2 regions of the Paenibacillus sp. FSL H3-0329 genome follow, and region 1 is predicted to be linked to the other one. Evidence: riboswitches for the same ligand, from Rfam matches in the RefSeq annotation. Region 1 holds a riboswitch; the other holds the start of a gene.

Region 1 (7,941 bases):
TTAAGCCTTGAATGACCATCCCCGTGATATCTGGATCAGCCGCTGTAGCATTACTGCCTAGTGCCCATCCACCGCCGCTGATCTCTCTGCCCAAAATATAATCAATGAGCATCTCTCTAGTCGTCTGCGTCTTTACATCCTTAACCACTGGAATGTCGTAATGATTACTGTCCAGTGCAATGAGAGCAAACACAGGTCCATTAATACCTTGCTTAATTACAGTATCAAAATCCGCGAGCGGTTCCAGTAGGTTATAACCCGCCACTTTATCAATATTTTTGTTGATTGAAGTTAATGCCAAAATAACTCTATCATATTCCGTATATTTTACGCTATGCAGCTTCCCTGATTTTTCTTTAAGAGTCGCTTCTACATTTGCATAGTACTTAGTGTAATAACTATCTGGAACCTTCACACCTGAACGTGCCAGCCCGAAGACTGTCCAGTCCCCGCCAACCGAGGAAATGACCGGGTTTGTTACTGTTTTTTGCAAAAAGGCAGCTGTGTTCTGAATGTAAGAACTAACTGCTGTATTCTGAATAGTTGGACTAACCACTTTGTTCCCACTCTTATAATCATGGGTTCTAGTAGCTACAACAGCCGCCATTTCTCTGGTTACTAGCTCTTTAGGCTTAAATTGATTATCATCACCTAACATCAAACCAGTCGCAACAACGGTCTCTACATCTGCTTTGGCCCATGCCGATACTGTGTTGATATCTTTAATCGCTGTTCCAGGCTTCGTCGCCGGGATGGCCAATGCTCTGACGATAATTGCGGCCATCTGCTCACGAGTAATCTTGTCATTCGGCTTAAATTCATTATTAAAGCCTGTGATTAGACCTGCCTTATGCGCAGCATTCACATATGGATAGAACCAATCGCCTAGAGCGACATCCTTATAGGTAATGCCTTTATCACTCTTAATATCAAGTTCTAATGCAGAAACGAGAATCTTAGTGAACTCCGCTCTTGTGATATAAGCCTTCGGATTCACCTGACCATTGTTACCTTGGATATACCCTTTTACTGTAGCTGTTTCAATCGCTGAATAGGCCCAGGAAGAGATCTTATCAGCATCTGTATACAGTTGTTTAATATCATTCGTATTCTGGGTAGGATCCTTAGGAGTCACTGTTGGAGATGGACTCACATTTGGATCACCACTGCCTTCCGGATTAGCTCCCCCACCAGGAGCCGGAGTAGCACCAGGCTTAGGCGTTGGGGTTGGGCTCATCGTTGGTATCGGTGCATTTAGATCCACACCCAAATTCGTAGTATAACGCCACTGAATTCTGTCCCCGGCACTTAGGTCATATGAAGATGCACCATAATTAGGATATTTCCCATTCACATTATACATCCATCCACTGCCGCTGCCATGGTCAAATTCCCCATCACCAGCTATGGATTCAACATACACACTTCCAAAGTCACTGTTCCAGGAATCTCTATAGTCGATACCGCGGCTATCCAGCACTCTTTTTAGTACAGACCACACTGTGTCACCAGATTGTAGCTCTACCTGTACAGATGGAACAACATATCCCTTATTAATCGTAAGCTTATCCACGGACAGGATTACATATGGTTTCGATGGAGTGGTTCCGCCACCATTGTTGCTGCCATTTCCTTCACCATTTCCACTACCATTACCTTCGCCATTACCGTTACCACCGTCGCCGCCAGGTGTTTGTACTGCACTGGAAGCATAAGCAATGTAGTCAGTGAAGTGATTGGTTTTTACAATTAAATCATTTCCACTATCATAGGCATACTCAGACTTACCGCTTGCAAAACCTAAGTCATCACTTGCAAATTTTTGAATGGCATGAGGAGTGCCATTTTGAATATAAGCTGCATCTTTTCCTTTAAGGTCCTTAAAGGTTAACGTAATAAATTGACTGAATTCTACTCTTGCACTACCACCCATGGAAAATGTTTGAAGAATGTTATCAAGCTTCTTGTCCCCGGGAATAATCTGATTCACACTATCTTTTAGTGCAGATTCTCCACCGGTTAAAGCTGAAATCAGTTCAATTGCAGAGGCATCCCCACTTGTAACTTTTGCACCCTTAGGAATGACTACAGATACGTTACCTTTTATGGCCTCTATCTGAGGAAGGTCGCTGTTACTTGGTAAATTGACACTAACCTTCGATTGATTTCCCTCCGGAATAGCTACTGTGATTTCTTTGTTGCTATCTCCAGTGCTGATCGGAACGATATAATCATTAGCGTCATTTGGGATTTCAACTTTCGGGTTCTCCCCAGAAGGTAACGGAAATTCTTTCGGACCCTCTGGTTGCCCAGGCCCAGGTTCTTCTGGTTGTTCCACTTTCACATCATTCATATCAAAGAGACGGTTGCTATGATTGATCAGACGATCATAAGACACAAGTGCATACGTACCTTGGTCCGTTGCCATATTGTCCACTTTGCCTGTGAGGATATGCTTAAATCCACCCTCAGGTGCAGCAAAGCTAAGCAGTGCATCAATAAGCGAATTTCCACTTTTAACAAATCTAGCGTCCGTGTGCGGATCTACACCTACACCAGTTAAGGCTACAATTACCTGCGAGATACTCTCGCTGCTAGTGCTTCCCCAGCTTGTAAATCCGCCTTGATTGTTTTGGTTATCGGACAGCCATTGGATGGCCCGATCCACGGCAGCTTTTACATCATCTCGGGTTGCATAATAAGGTGCAAGAGCTTGCATCGCCATCGCAGTCATATCGATATCGGCTTTGGTTACGCCTAATGCCCAGCCACCAGCTTGTGCTGTACCTTTTTTAACCTCTTTATCTAAAATATACTGAACTAGTTTTTCTCTTGTGGTCTGTTCTGTAACTCCATCAACTACAGGGATCTCATAGTTATGGCTATCTAGCGCAATCAGAGCAAAAATCGGACCATTATTGCCTTGCTTTTGGATATATTGATAATCAGCGAGTGCTTTTCTCAGATCATATCCCGCAACATTTGTGATATCTTTTCCGATAGAGGTAAGTCCTAGAATCGCTCTGGAATTCTCTGTGCTTTTATTGGCGTCGAGTTTTCCATCCTCTTTAATGATCGATGCTATTTTCGTTGCTACATTGTTGTAATAAAGATCGTAATAACCGTTAGGTACTGTATAGTTCGCCCGTGCCAGAGAAAGGATCGACCATTCTCCACTACCTGTACCAAACGACGGATTCTTTACAGTGTTTAGAATATAGGCAAGGCTTTTATTTAATTGTTGTTTGGCTACAACAGTAGTAGGTTGTTCTAATTGCACATCATTCATATCAAAGAGACGGCTGCTATGATTGATCAGACGATCATAAGACACAAGTGCATACGTACCTTGGTCCGTTGCCATATTGTCTACTTTGCCTGTGAGGATATGCTTAAATCCACCCTCAGGTGCAGCAAAGCTAAGCAATGCATCAATAAGCGAATTTCCACTTTTAACAAATCTAGTGTCAGTGTGCGGATCTACGCCTACACCAGTTAAGGCCACAATTACCTGTGAGATACTTTCGCTGCTAGTGCTTCCCCAGCTTGTAAATCCGCCTTGATTGTTTTGGTTATCGGACAGCCATTGGATGGCCCGATCCACGGCGGCTTTTACATCATCTCGGGTTGCATAATAAGGTGCAAGAGCTTGCATCGCCATCGCAGTCATATCGACATCGGCTTTGGTTACGCCTAATGCCCAGCCACCAGCTTCTGCTGTACCTTTTTTAACCTCTTTATCTAAAATGTACTGAACTAGTTTTTCTCTTGTGGTCTGTTCTGTAACTCCATCAACTACAGGGATCTCATAGTTATGGCTATCTAGCGCAATCAGAGCAAAAATCGGACCATTATTGCCTTGCTTTTGGATATATTGATAATCAGCGAGTGCTTTTCTCAGATCATATCCCGCAACATTTGTGATATCTTTTCCGATAGAGGTAAGCCCTAGAATCGCTCTGGAATTCTCTGTGCTTTTATTGGCGTCGAGTTTTCCATCCTCTTTAATGATCGATGCTATTTTTGTTGCTACATTGTTGTAATAAAGATCGTAATAACCGTTAGGCACTGTATAGTTCGCCCGTGCTAAAGATAGAATCGACCATTCTCCACTACCTGTACCAAACGACGGATTCTTTACAGTGTTTAGAATATAGGCAAGGCTTTTATCTAACTGTTGTTTGACGGCAACTGTAGTTTCCAGTTTGTAAGTAACTTGATAAGTTACATTTGTTTTGTTTCCAGCTCCGTCAAGAGCCGTTACAGTAATTGCATTACTGCCTGAATTCAGAGAAGCTTTGTACTCCCCATTCGCAGGTGATAAAGTAACACCATTCAACTTCACTTCTGGAATGATGTCACTATATACATTGTCTGTGACAGCTACTTTGAAGCTTATATCTTTATTAGATACTTCCTGTTTATCTTGTATGCCACTTACAGTAATAACAGGGGGTTCTATATCTAATGCATGGTTAAGCCCTACAAGCGCATGATCTACACTTATTTGAGAGCTTGCCATATTTTCGAGCACGGAATAGGCTTGATAAACTGCCGATTGTACTACTGGTCTGTCCAAAATAGTTTCTTTATTAGGGTCACTGTTAATCTCGGCGATTTCCGCAGTTAAAGCATCCTTATTGGCAAGTTGAACTGGGATTTCTCCACAGCCGCCAAGATCAGAACCATAGCCATAAGTGGTGAACTGAGTTCGAATGATATCACCGTCTTGAGGCTTATAATCGGTCATCCCAAACGGAGGAAACACATTATTTACTGCATACATCCAACCCGACATGGAAGTATAGTCAAACTGACTTAACCACTCTGGGTCTGCTTTAGTGCCGACTGTATTCCCATCAGCTGAAATCATATCTAAAATATATTGTGGAATATTGACTTCGCTTCTGCCACTATCTTTAACTTCTGATAAATAAAAACCACTATCTATATTTCCTAAATATCTATAATTCCCATCTCCTAGCGCACGTGTTATTAAAGATGCGCCATTATCGCCTTCATAAATCGGAACTTTAATAGGTTCCTTAATATACCCTTGGCCTACGGTGAATTTCTCTACGGCTACAGTTACGTACCCTTTAAGAGTAGAGCTTGCTCCATTTGCTTGAGCCGGGATAACACTTGTAGAGAATGTCGTAATAAATACAGCTACAATGAGTAACCACGCTAAAAACTTATTTTTCTTCATTTTTCCATAACCCTTCCCTTCATACCTATGATAAAAAAACAGAATAAACTTTCTTATAACCACAAAAAAACCACTCAACATAAACGTCAAGAGGTTAAGATAGTGAACCACAATACTAGCTGGCAAACACTATTCAAGCACCTCTCTATCGATCGTAGAGTTTGATGGTGTAACAGAAAAAGGCAGATATTCTGGCTCAAGTATCATCACCCTTGCTGCCTTCCCAGTTTCCCAGTGGCATTTTGCAAGGACTCCTCTTTCACAGCGGCGGGACCGCGCGGGATTCACACCCGCTTTCCATTTAACCAATCTATGATTGTACTTCCGCAACTATCATAGTTGGCACCTATTTCTAATTTTAAATTTTCATGCTTCATCATATCTAATATATATGCTTTTGTCATGTTATATTTCTTTTTTGTATAACGGGCAGCTAGAGATAATCCTATTGAATAACCAATTTCTACGAGTAGGGATATTTAAATAATTTCTTTATCCAACTGTGGGGAAAATTAATTTAAATCACTAATTCTTATATGAATTTGCCACAAATTAGTAAGGTACTCGCTGAGTGAATTCTATGTTAGGGTATATTCAGAAAGCGTTTACAAAAATAACATTGGAGGTGTTCGTGTTCATCTAACCACCAAGTACAGCGTCAAAGCCAGGTCCAAGCATCCTAAATTTATCTCACAAAGGAGAATTCAATGACTACGCGAATCCAGAAATCCTTCTTATCATTGACACTTGTCACCGCTCTTCTGCTCTCTCTGTTCTCATCCATGGCTGCAGCTGCAACTAAGGATGAGCAACAAGCTAAGGCAGCGCCAAAGAGTAAGATCCAATCCTATGTAGACGAAATGCAGCCCGGATGGAACCTCGGTAATACTTTAGATGCTACAGGTGAGGACGAAACCTCCTGGGGCAATCCTCGTGTGACCCAAGAACTTATTAAAAAGATCGCCGCTCAAGGCTATAAAAGTATTCGGATTCCTGTGACCTGGGATACTCACATGGGTGCGGCACCAGACTATACCCTAGAAAAAGCCTACCTCGACCGTGTGGAAGAAGTTGTCGGCTGGGCACTGGACGCCAAGCTTTATGTCATGATTAATGTCCATCATGATTCCTGGCTATGGGTAAGCCATATGGAAGAAAAACACGATGAAACGCTGGCGCGTTATAATGCAGCCTGGACTCAAATTGCCGATCGCTTTAAGGACAAATCCGATAAGCTGATGTTCGAGAGCATAAATGAACCTCGGTTCACCGATGGTGGAAGCACAGACGAAGCAAAAATGGAGCAAATGCTTACTGAACTCAATAACTCCTTCTATCAGATCGTGCGGAAATCCGGTGGGAAAAACGACCTCCGCCCACTTGTATTGCCTTCATTAGAGTCTTCACCTACACAAACAAGAATGGATCATCTCTATAAGACGATTACGGCTCTAAACGATCCGAATATTATTGCGACCGTTCACTTCTATGGCTTCTGGCCTTTTAGTGTGAACATTGCCGGCTACACCACATTTGAAAAAGATACAAAAAACGATATCACTCAAACTTTTGATAACGTTTACAATACATTTGTAGCTAAAGGCATCCCTGTCATCGTCGGCGAATTTGGTTTATTAGGTTTCGATAAAGACACGGGTGTGATTGAACAGGGCGAGAAGCTTAAATTCTTCGAGTATCTGACTTATTATTTGAAAGAAAAGAAAATGACTTCCATGCTCTGGGATAACGGGCAGCATTTCAACCGTAAAACTTATAAGTGGTCTGATCCTGAACTCCACAATGTATTAATGTCTGGTCTGAAGGAGCGTTCCTCCAGCACCGAAAGCGATTTGGTCTACCTAAAAAAAGGTGCACAAATCAAAGATACCAAGGTTAAGCTAAACCTGAACGGCAATAAGCTAACCACCATTAGTGCCAACGGAAAATATCTGACCAAAGGTAAAGATTACACATTAAATGGTGAGGAGCTCATCCTCAAAGCCAGCCAACTCAAAAAGCTCACAGCTTCCCAAAAATACGGTGAAAATGCCGTGCTGACTCTGAAATTCAACAAGGGTGTTGCGTGGAGGCTTAAGGTGATTGTGTATGACACAGCTAAATTAAGCGATGCAAAAGGCACGACTGAATCCTTTGCCATTCCGACCACCTTTAATGGTAACCAGCTTGCCACAATGGAAGCTGTATATACCGCTGGTGGCAATGCAGGTCCGCAGGACTGGACTCCATTTAAGGAATTCGGCAATACCTTCTCACCTTCTTATAACACTAAAGAAATCAAGCTGCTTCCCGCGTTCTTTAAAGATGTTAAAGACGGCGAGGTTATCCTAAAATTCCACTTCTGGAATGGTGATATCATCACCTACAAGATCACGAAGAGCGGAGCAAACGTTGTAGGAAAGTCCTCTTAAGCATCTGTCCTGTTAACAATACAAATAGGGGTGTCCCTACGCGGGAACACCCCTATTTGTATTGTACCCATCACATATAAACCTCGTCATACGAAATTATCATCAACCGATAAATTAAATAAACGCCAAGATAGGCTCCGGTAATAAGAAACATTGGATTTAAAAATATCGCATGGATCGAGGTCATAAATACAGCATGATCCCTTAATATTTCGTAAATCGCCAAAGCGGAAATATTTCCAAAGATAATCGCACTTAAGACCGAAGCAACATTAAATACCATACGCCACTTTATCGATTTAC
Region 2 (7,941 bases), 350 kb from region 1:
TTAATGCTGAAATAGCTGACCTGTTGTTCGAGCGCATATTTAATGATTTTGATAAAAGCCGATGGGTTGTTGCGGGCATTGCCGTTTAATTCGACATAAGAAATAGCCCCGGCATTGCAATATTCATGGAAAGGAGCTTCCAAGCTGATCTTCTGAGCAGCACCCAGATCGAAGTATACAGGGATGTGAAAAGAGTTCGTATAATATTCACGGTCGGTTACGCCCGGAATGGAACCCAGTACCTTGCGATCAACTTTTGTGAATTTACCGGACAAACCTTCTGCTGGAGTTGCGAACAGAGTGATGTTGAGATCCAGTTCCTCACTTTTCCGATCGCAATAGTCCCGCATATGACGCACAATAGCCAGCGCCTTGGCATGAACTTCCATATCCTCGCCATGGTGTTTGCCGTACATAGCTTTCATACATTCCGCCATACCGATGAAGCCAAGAGACAGACTGCCATGCTTTAGCAGATCGCCTACAGTGTCATCAGGTGCAAGATGCTCGCCGCCTTCCCAGACGCCTTCTCGCATCATGAAATCGGAAGCTTTAGCTTTTTGTGCGGTTTGAATGTGGAACCGATGAAGAAGTCCTTCCAGCGCAATATCCATATAATGATTTAGATCTTCATAGAAGCCAGCTTCGTCTGCGATGGTACGTCTGCCTGTTACTGTGCCGTGTGCCAGACCTAGCCGAACCAGATTCAGTGTATTAAAGGAAAGGTTGCCCTTTCCAGAGCAATGATTACGACCAAAACGGTCACCGAGCACTCGGGTTCGGCAGCCCATTGTAGCGAACTCCGTATCAGGATCACTTGGATCATAATACTGCAAGTTGAGCGGAGCGTCCAGATTAGCGAAGTTTGGATATAGTCTGCGCGCAGAACATTCAGCCGCTTTTAGGAACAGTTCATAGTTAGGATCGCCTTGTTGTTGATTGATTCCTTGCTTGCATTTGAAGATTTGAATCGGGAACACTGGTGTTTCTCCGCTGCCAAGTCCGTTCATAGTTGCTGTTAGCAGAGAACTGATCACAAGCTGACCTTCTGGTGAAGTACAAGTACCGTAGTTGATGCTGGTAAACGGTATTTGTCCACCGGATCGGCTGGACATGGTATTCAGATTATGTACCATACTTTCAGCCGCTTGCAGGGTTTCGATTTCGGTTTCCTTTAGTGCAAAACGGAACGCTCTTGGATATAACTCCGCCAGATCGGTCCGGCTCATCGTAATCTCGCCCAAAGATTCATCAGCTTGTCCTTCTTCAAAATAATCCAGACCCTTGCGGAACAGCTTGGCGAAGGATTTGGTTACATAAGGTGCCAGATCATAGTCGAGTTTATTGGCGGATACACCACCATATTGAGCATTTTGCTGGGATTGGAAAATAATCGCTACCAGAGACATAGCAGTCATTATTGAGTTCGGAGGACGAACGCTGCCGTTGCCGGTATTGAAACCTTCACGGAGAAGTTTATCAAACGGGATAAAAATACAGTTCGTCGTTCCAATCGCGTATTGATCCAGATCATGCACATAGACGACATTGTCATCAATAGCCTGCACTAGCTGCGGCGGCATCGTAAAATTGCGGGCGTACCATTTTGAATATTCACTGCCGAACTTGCTCATTTTACCGGAGAAACTCTCTCCATTCAAATTGGCATTCTCGCGCAATAGGTCCATATCCCGACTGTCGATAATATCCCGGCCTAAATCAATGAGCTCTTCTAAAAGAACTTCCCGTGCATTTTCTACTCCATTAAATTGTCTCTCCAACAACGTCATTGTACAGCTCTCCTCTCAGTATAAAAGAAAAACATCTATCATCAAATCCATATATCCATAGGAAGTTGGACTGCCATAAGCAGTCGTATATTTGTTCTGATTACATAAAAAAAGCATCCCCTACCCGAGGATGGCAGAAAATGCCCGATGCGTTATGTAAATATCCACACGGATATTTGCAGAGGTCTCTACGTAGATGACCGCATGCGGACACCATCCCTGTTCCTCGCAGGCATCAATAGTTGGTGTCGTCGAAACAGGTAGGTCTCCTGGCTTCCGTGGGATCTCTCGGCGCCTTCCCAAGGGTGTTCCTAACCCTCAGTGGCATCTGCCGGGAGATGTGGATTCTCAAGCTTCCCAGAAGCTTAAGAAGGCCATCCGGTTACAGTGGCGGGACCGCAGCGGATTCTCACCGCGCTTCCCTATTAAGCTCTAAATCCGGTTAAGGATCAAAGCGCCTGTCTCCACTATATTTTGTTGTCGTTAGATAAAAATAACCCAAGATGTTGTGTTTGTAAACAGTTTTTTAGAAAACCCGCGCGGGGAGCGGGTTCTTTAAAAGTACTCCACAAATGATCCACAGGCTGTCCATAAGTAATCCACAATTGATCCACAGGGAGATGCGAAATGATTCATAAATTGTCCGAAAAGATGCCACAAAGAGTCCATAAATATAGTGCAGATGACCCTAGAATTTGCGCATGAGAAAATACTCTTAGCCCAAAGTCATATTTTGGAGTAATCAGAAGAAATAGAAGAGATAAGGGAGGATAATCTTGCTTAGTTTGTGACAGAGCGGTGGAATTGTTACAATGGAAGAAGATAGGTACTATAAAATTTCGAGGAGGTATTCTCATGCCTATTGCTGAAGTTACAGTTATTCCAATTGGAACAGGCAGTACCAGTCTTAGCAGCTATGTTGCGGATATGCAGCGGGTGCTGAAGACAGTAGAAGGGATTACATATGAACTTACGTCCATGGGGACGATCATCGAAGGGCCTCTGCAACGCATTTTTGCCGCGGTAGAAGCTTTGCATGAGTCTCCTTTTGCCGCAGGTGCAGAACGTGTCTCTACCTCACTTAAAATAGACGACCGCCGCGATAAACCCTCCACTAGCCGTGGAAAGTTAGAGTCTGTGGAGCGTAAGCTACAGGTGGATTAGCAGTTTAGGAGGGCGGAAAACAGGGAGAAATAGGCTTGCGTTTCTGGCTGAAAGTTGTATAATATTTTTTGTTTGACAGAAAAATCAGCTTTAAGCTGGTGTAGCTCAGGGGTAGAGCAACGCACTCGTAATGCGTAGGCCGGGGGTTCAATTCCCTTCACCAGCATCCCAAAAAACCATACGTGGCGCGGATTTCCGAGGTTTCGGGACCGCGTCATTTTTCATTAAATCCCCTGGCTTCTAACATTCTTCTAAAAGATAAGACATGGCGAAATCGCTAATGAAAACGGTATGACTAGTGGTCACTGTCGAGCAGATGGAAGGTGTGTCGCAAGCTGACAGCAGTCAGAATGAAGGATGGTGGAGGAGGAGCAGCATAAGCTGCTTTTCTCTTGCGGGGGCAGATTGGTTAGATGGTAATTACTATAAAAATAAAAAAAGACACCACAAGGTGTCTTAGTACAGATACTTTTCGCTCGAATTTCACGAGCTCGTCAGTGAACTGAGTTCATAAGCAAGACTGGCTACGGCTAACAGATGAAGAGATAAAGTAATATTAATGTTAAAATGTGCGGTAATATTAATTTTCATAGATAACCACGCTCCTAAAGTATAAATACACATAAAGAAAACTTTATAAAGCGCTTGGCCTGCCATCATCAGTGCCAGGTAGCCATCCTGTACAGACGCCTTAGCGTTTCGACAGTAACATTATACTTAATATTTTGTGTTTTGCAAACCAAAGCCCCCTTAAGACTGAAATAATGAGCAATGTGACAATTATGTCATTCTGAATTGAATATTGTTAGGTTAATCGATGGGGAAGTTTACGTGTCTCCCTTATACTGGAAATTAAATGATTTTATTTCCGAAAGGGGACAATCCACTGATGACTGACGTAATTAAAGCAATAATACTTGGCATAATAGAGGGCTTAACTGAATTTTTACCAGTATCATCTACTGGACACCTTATTTTAGCAGGCGATTTGCTTAGCTTTGAGGGAGATGCTGCAATAACTTTTAAAATTGTTATTCAGTTGGGTGCAGTGATGGCAGTTCTAATTCTTTATTGGAAAAGGTATTTGGAAATTGGGGTTAATATGATTAGAATGGATTTTTCCAAAAGCAAAGGATTAAATGTCATTCATATGATTTTGGCTATGTTACCAGCATTAATCCTATATCTTCTCTTCAAGGACACAATAAAAAGCCAATTATTTGGTCCAACCCCTGTTTTGATCGGTCTAGTTGTTGGTGGGGTGTTGATGATCATTGCAGCGCGGAATAGGCGGACTGAAACCGCTGATACTATCGATGGGATTAATTATAAACAGGCTTTCGGAATTGGTCTGTTCCAATGCTTGGCGTTATGGCCGGGATTTTCGAGATCAGGTTCGACAATTTCAGGTGGCCTGTTGCTTGGCACTAGCCAAAAAGCCGCCGCAGATTTTACATTCCTTATTTCCGTGCCAGTTATGTTTGGTGCAAGCTTGTTGGATTTGTACGATAGTCGTGATTTGCTGAGTTCTGACGATTTACTTCTAATGTTAATTGGCTTTGCGACATCCTTTCTTGTGGCAATGATTGCAGTAGTGACGTTCATCAAACTGATTAAGCGACTTCGATTGGAGTGGTTTGCTCTATACCGGTTTGTTTTAGCAGCTCTCTTCTATTTAATTGTCATACAGTAATTGGATTAGTCAATATGAACATCATGGGAAAGAAGCTTTTAAAAAGGGCTATACATCATATCCTGCACAGATTAAACTAGAGGTTCAAAACAAGGGGAAATCACCAAACAAGACAAAGCTCAAGTAGTCTATGAACTAAGGAATGAATTTTCGGTGAAAGCACTTCTACAGCTAGCCATTATCCCTCGTTTGTTTCTTCTACCATTAATATCACAAAGTGATTTTACAAGTGTTTGGGAATATGAAAAACCCCACCAGTTTAAGGTGGGGCTTTTGCTTACCAAGTATTATAGTTCGACTGATACTTAACTTGTTTATTCTCATAGCTCTCATTGGGGTAATCACGTCTGACAGACTGCAAGTAGCCTGAAATTGCAAATGCTGCAATAAGCCCTCCTATAATTCCTGTGATTAAGCTGAATGTTGAAAATCCGAATGTGGCAACTACTCCAATGGAAGACAATGCTACAAGCAATAGACTGAATATTTTCATCTTTATACACACCTCCATTTTGTATATGTAGTAATTTGAAAATTAAGATTGATACGTTACTATATTTGATCGGTTTCGATAAAAATAATAATATTTCAGCAAATCTTTAGACGGGCTTCATACTTATTTAAGCTAAGAGGATTATAGTAATCACATAACCCCCTTATAAAATAGATCTAGACCCTGCCGAAAGTGGTGGGGTCACTTTTTTGCACAGAGTGCATTTATAAATATGGATTTCTCCTTAAATCTACACAAAGAAGCGCCGCCCCTTTTGGAGACGCCGCTTCTTTATAGTAGATTCTATTCTTTTTGCTCAATTCTTGATTTTGGTGATTTTTTTGGCGGTAACTTGTGCAGGGAATGAATCATCACTTACTTCAAAAAATACTTTAATCTCATCGCTTTTTTTATATTTAGAAGGTGCAACTTTATTTACCCAAATGGCTTGAGAGTACTCATTAGATTCGAGAACCTCCTTGTATTCCTTGTTCAAGTCTTCTTCTTTTAATTCGGAAATTACTAAAATTCTTTTATTTTCTGCATCTATTGTATGTACAATTCCTTTCAAAACTTCATCATTCTTACTACAGGCGGTGACTAATAACAAAAAAACAAAAATAAGAGTCCATTTAATAGTAGTACGTGGTTTTTGAATCATGGACCTTCCCCTCTAGTGGTTACGACATTAGTTTAAAATCGGTTGCACAGGCATAGCATTTTGTACATTACCAATATAAGAATAAACAGCAGCATATCCATTATGACGACCTTTATTGATTCCCCTCGCACGCGGCAGTAACAATGTATCCTGAAATGCTTCCTGATGGTTTAGCCAAAAAACCACCATGATTAAACTAATTCGTACTTATAGTCATGTGCAAATTCTTTGAATGTAATGGGTCTTTTACCAAGTAATATTTGTAAATCGGGCGTGATTTTTTTGGCTAATCCAATTTTTGCAGTGAAGTAAATTCCAATCATAACAGTCACAAATTCTTTTTGAATTCCTTTTGTTAACATTTTATCTCTAAACTGAAGAACTGATGGATTAACATATTTGATTGTTTCTCCTAGCTCTTCAGATAAAATTTCAGCTACTTCATAGTAATCTAGCGCTTCAGTTCCCGTTAACGAGTAACCTTTATTTTCATGACCATTCTCAGTTAGGATTCTAGCTGTTACAGTACCGATATCACGAACATCGATAAAGCTAGTCTTGCCTTTTCCTGCGGGTACATAGATCTCCTTTTCTTTACGTAGCTCTTCCCCATGTTGAGAAATTAAGTTTTGCATGAAGAAACTTGGGCGTAAAAAAGTATATGGAATTCCTGATTTTTTAATGATTTTTTCAATTTTATGGTGTGGAACAATTGGGTTTTTCTCTACGCCCAATAGAGATAGAAACACAATGTGTTCAACTCCGACTTCCTTTGCGATATCTATGAGGGGTTGGAAATATTTTTTTGCGTCAGCTATATGAGGAGGGCGCAGTAAAAATAATTTTTTCACTCCTGTTAACGCTGGACGAAAAGAATCAGCATTTTCAAAATCAAAATAAACATACTCACTGTCTTTTCGATGGGAGGCAATTTTAAAAGGTGTTTCACTTTTCCTTAGTTCGTTAACCACTTCACGTCCTACATTACCGGTTGCCCCTGTGATTAGAATCATAAGTCTCACTTCCCTAACTAATATTTAAATAGATTGTTTTAAGCACGTTCATAAACGTGGACATTTCTTGTTCAGAAATATTTTTAAGTGCGTTATCCATGATTTCGTCACTAAGAACTTCTATTTGACTCTTAATTATCATTCCCGAATCTGTAATGAATACAAGATTTGATCGTTTATCATTTGGATTATCTCTAATGTCCAGAAGTCCTTTTGCTTTAAGTCGCTCGAGTATACCCGTTATTGTAGGGCGATCCGAGTAAGTTCGCTCTGCAATCATAGCTGGAGTTGTTCCTTCTAAATGAATAGATATATCTTTTAATACTGCCCATTGAGGAGCTGTTACATTATAAAGTAAAAGTTTTTTTGTTAAGCTTTTTTTCATTTCAAGACTTACTCTTATTAATAACTGTCCTGGGTTGTCCATAAATTAATTCCCCTCTTTATATAGTTTGCACACTAACTACTTGATTAGTATACAAACTATATTCTCCTTTATCAATTTTAATTATTTTATTTGTTTAAATTGTGGGGAGTTACAGGTGAATGTCAATAATATTGATATTTAGAACTTTTGTTTGTATATAATAAAAATGAATGTTCTTATTTTTAGAGGCGATCAATCATGGAAATGAGTATCGACCAAACGGTTGGGATTATTTATCAAGTCAAGGAGAGCAAGATTACACAACGCGAGATCGAGATCCGTGGCATCCGTGACAAACGTCCAACATAAACAAAGGGGATAAATATCATGCGGTGTATAACAATACGGCAGCCTTGGGCGACCTTAATTGCTCTTGGTGAAAAAGAGTTTGAAACTCGTTCATGGAGAACAGCCTACCGCGGCGAGTTAGGCATCCATGCCGGAATGAGGATTGACAAAAAGATTTGTGAACAGGAACCGTACAAATCAGTATTGGCGAAACATGGCTATACAGCGAATAATTTGCCGACAGGAGCTATTATTGCTACAGGTCAGCTCGCGGGATGTTATGTGGTTACTCCAGAGGTGGATTTAAGGGAATGGATCAATGGGAACGAATATGATTTTGGCGACTATAGCGAAGGACGTTTTGCCTGGAAGCTTGAAGAGGTTCACTCACTGCGCCATCCAATTCCAGCCA

The links. Region 1 has a riboswitch for cobalamin ahead of NSQ66_RS03835 (S-layer homology domain-containing protein). Riboswitches for the same ligand answer to the same signal wherever they lie in the genome.
Region 2: it holds a riboswitch for cobalamin, as region 1 does, so the genes downstream of both, NSQ66_RS02310 (anaerobic ribonucleoside triphosphate reductase) here and NSQ66_RS03835 (S-layer homology domain-containing protein) in region 1, are expected to answer to the same signal.

What each region holds. Positions count from the first base shown of each region.
Region 1 covers NZ_CP150150.1:871,829-879,769, reverse strand. The annotation lists gene NSQ66_RS03835 (S-layer homology domain-containing protein) at 1-5,209, opposite strand, end outside; cobalamin riboswitch at 5,373-5,574, opposite strand; gene NSQ66_RS03830 (cellulase family glycosylhydrolase) at 5,917-7,638, shown strand; gene NSQ66_RS03825 (hypothetical protein) at 7,709-7,941, opposite strand, start outside.
Region 2 covers NZ_CP150150.1:522,390-530,330, forward strand. The annotation lists gene NSQ66_RS02310 (anaerobic ribonucleoside triphosphate reductase) at 1-1,790, opposite strand, end outside; cobalamin riboswitch at 2,032-2,267, opposite strand; gene NSQ66_RS02315 (MTH1187 family thiamine-binding protein) at 2,646-2,954, shown strand; tRNA gene NSQ66_RS02320 (tRNA-Thr) at 3,049-3,120, shown strand; gene NSQ66_RS02325 (undecaprenyl-diphosphate phosphatase) at 3,844-4,647, shown strand; gene NSQ66_RS02330 (hypothetical protein) at 4,925-5,140, opposite strand; gene NSQ66_RS02335 (DUF3221 domain-containing protein) at 5,457-5,801, opposite strand; gene NSQ66_RS02340 (SDR family oxidoreductase) at 5,993-6,814, opposite strand; gene NSQ66_RS02345 (MarR family transcriptional regulator) at 6,828-7,241, opposite strand; gene NSQ66_RS02350 (ASCH domain-containing protein) at 7,569-7,941, shown strand, end outside.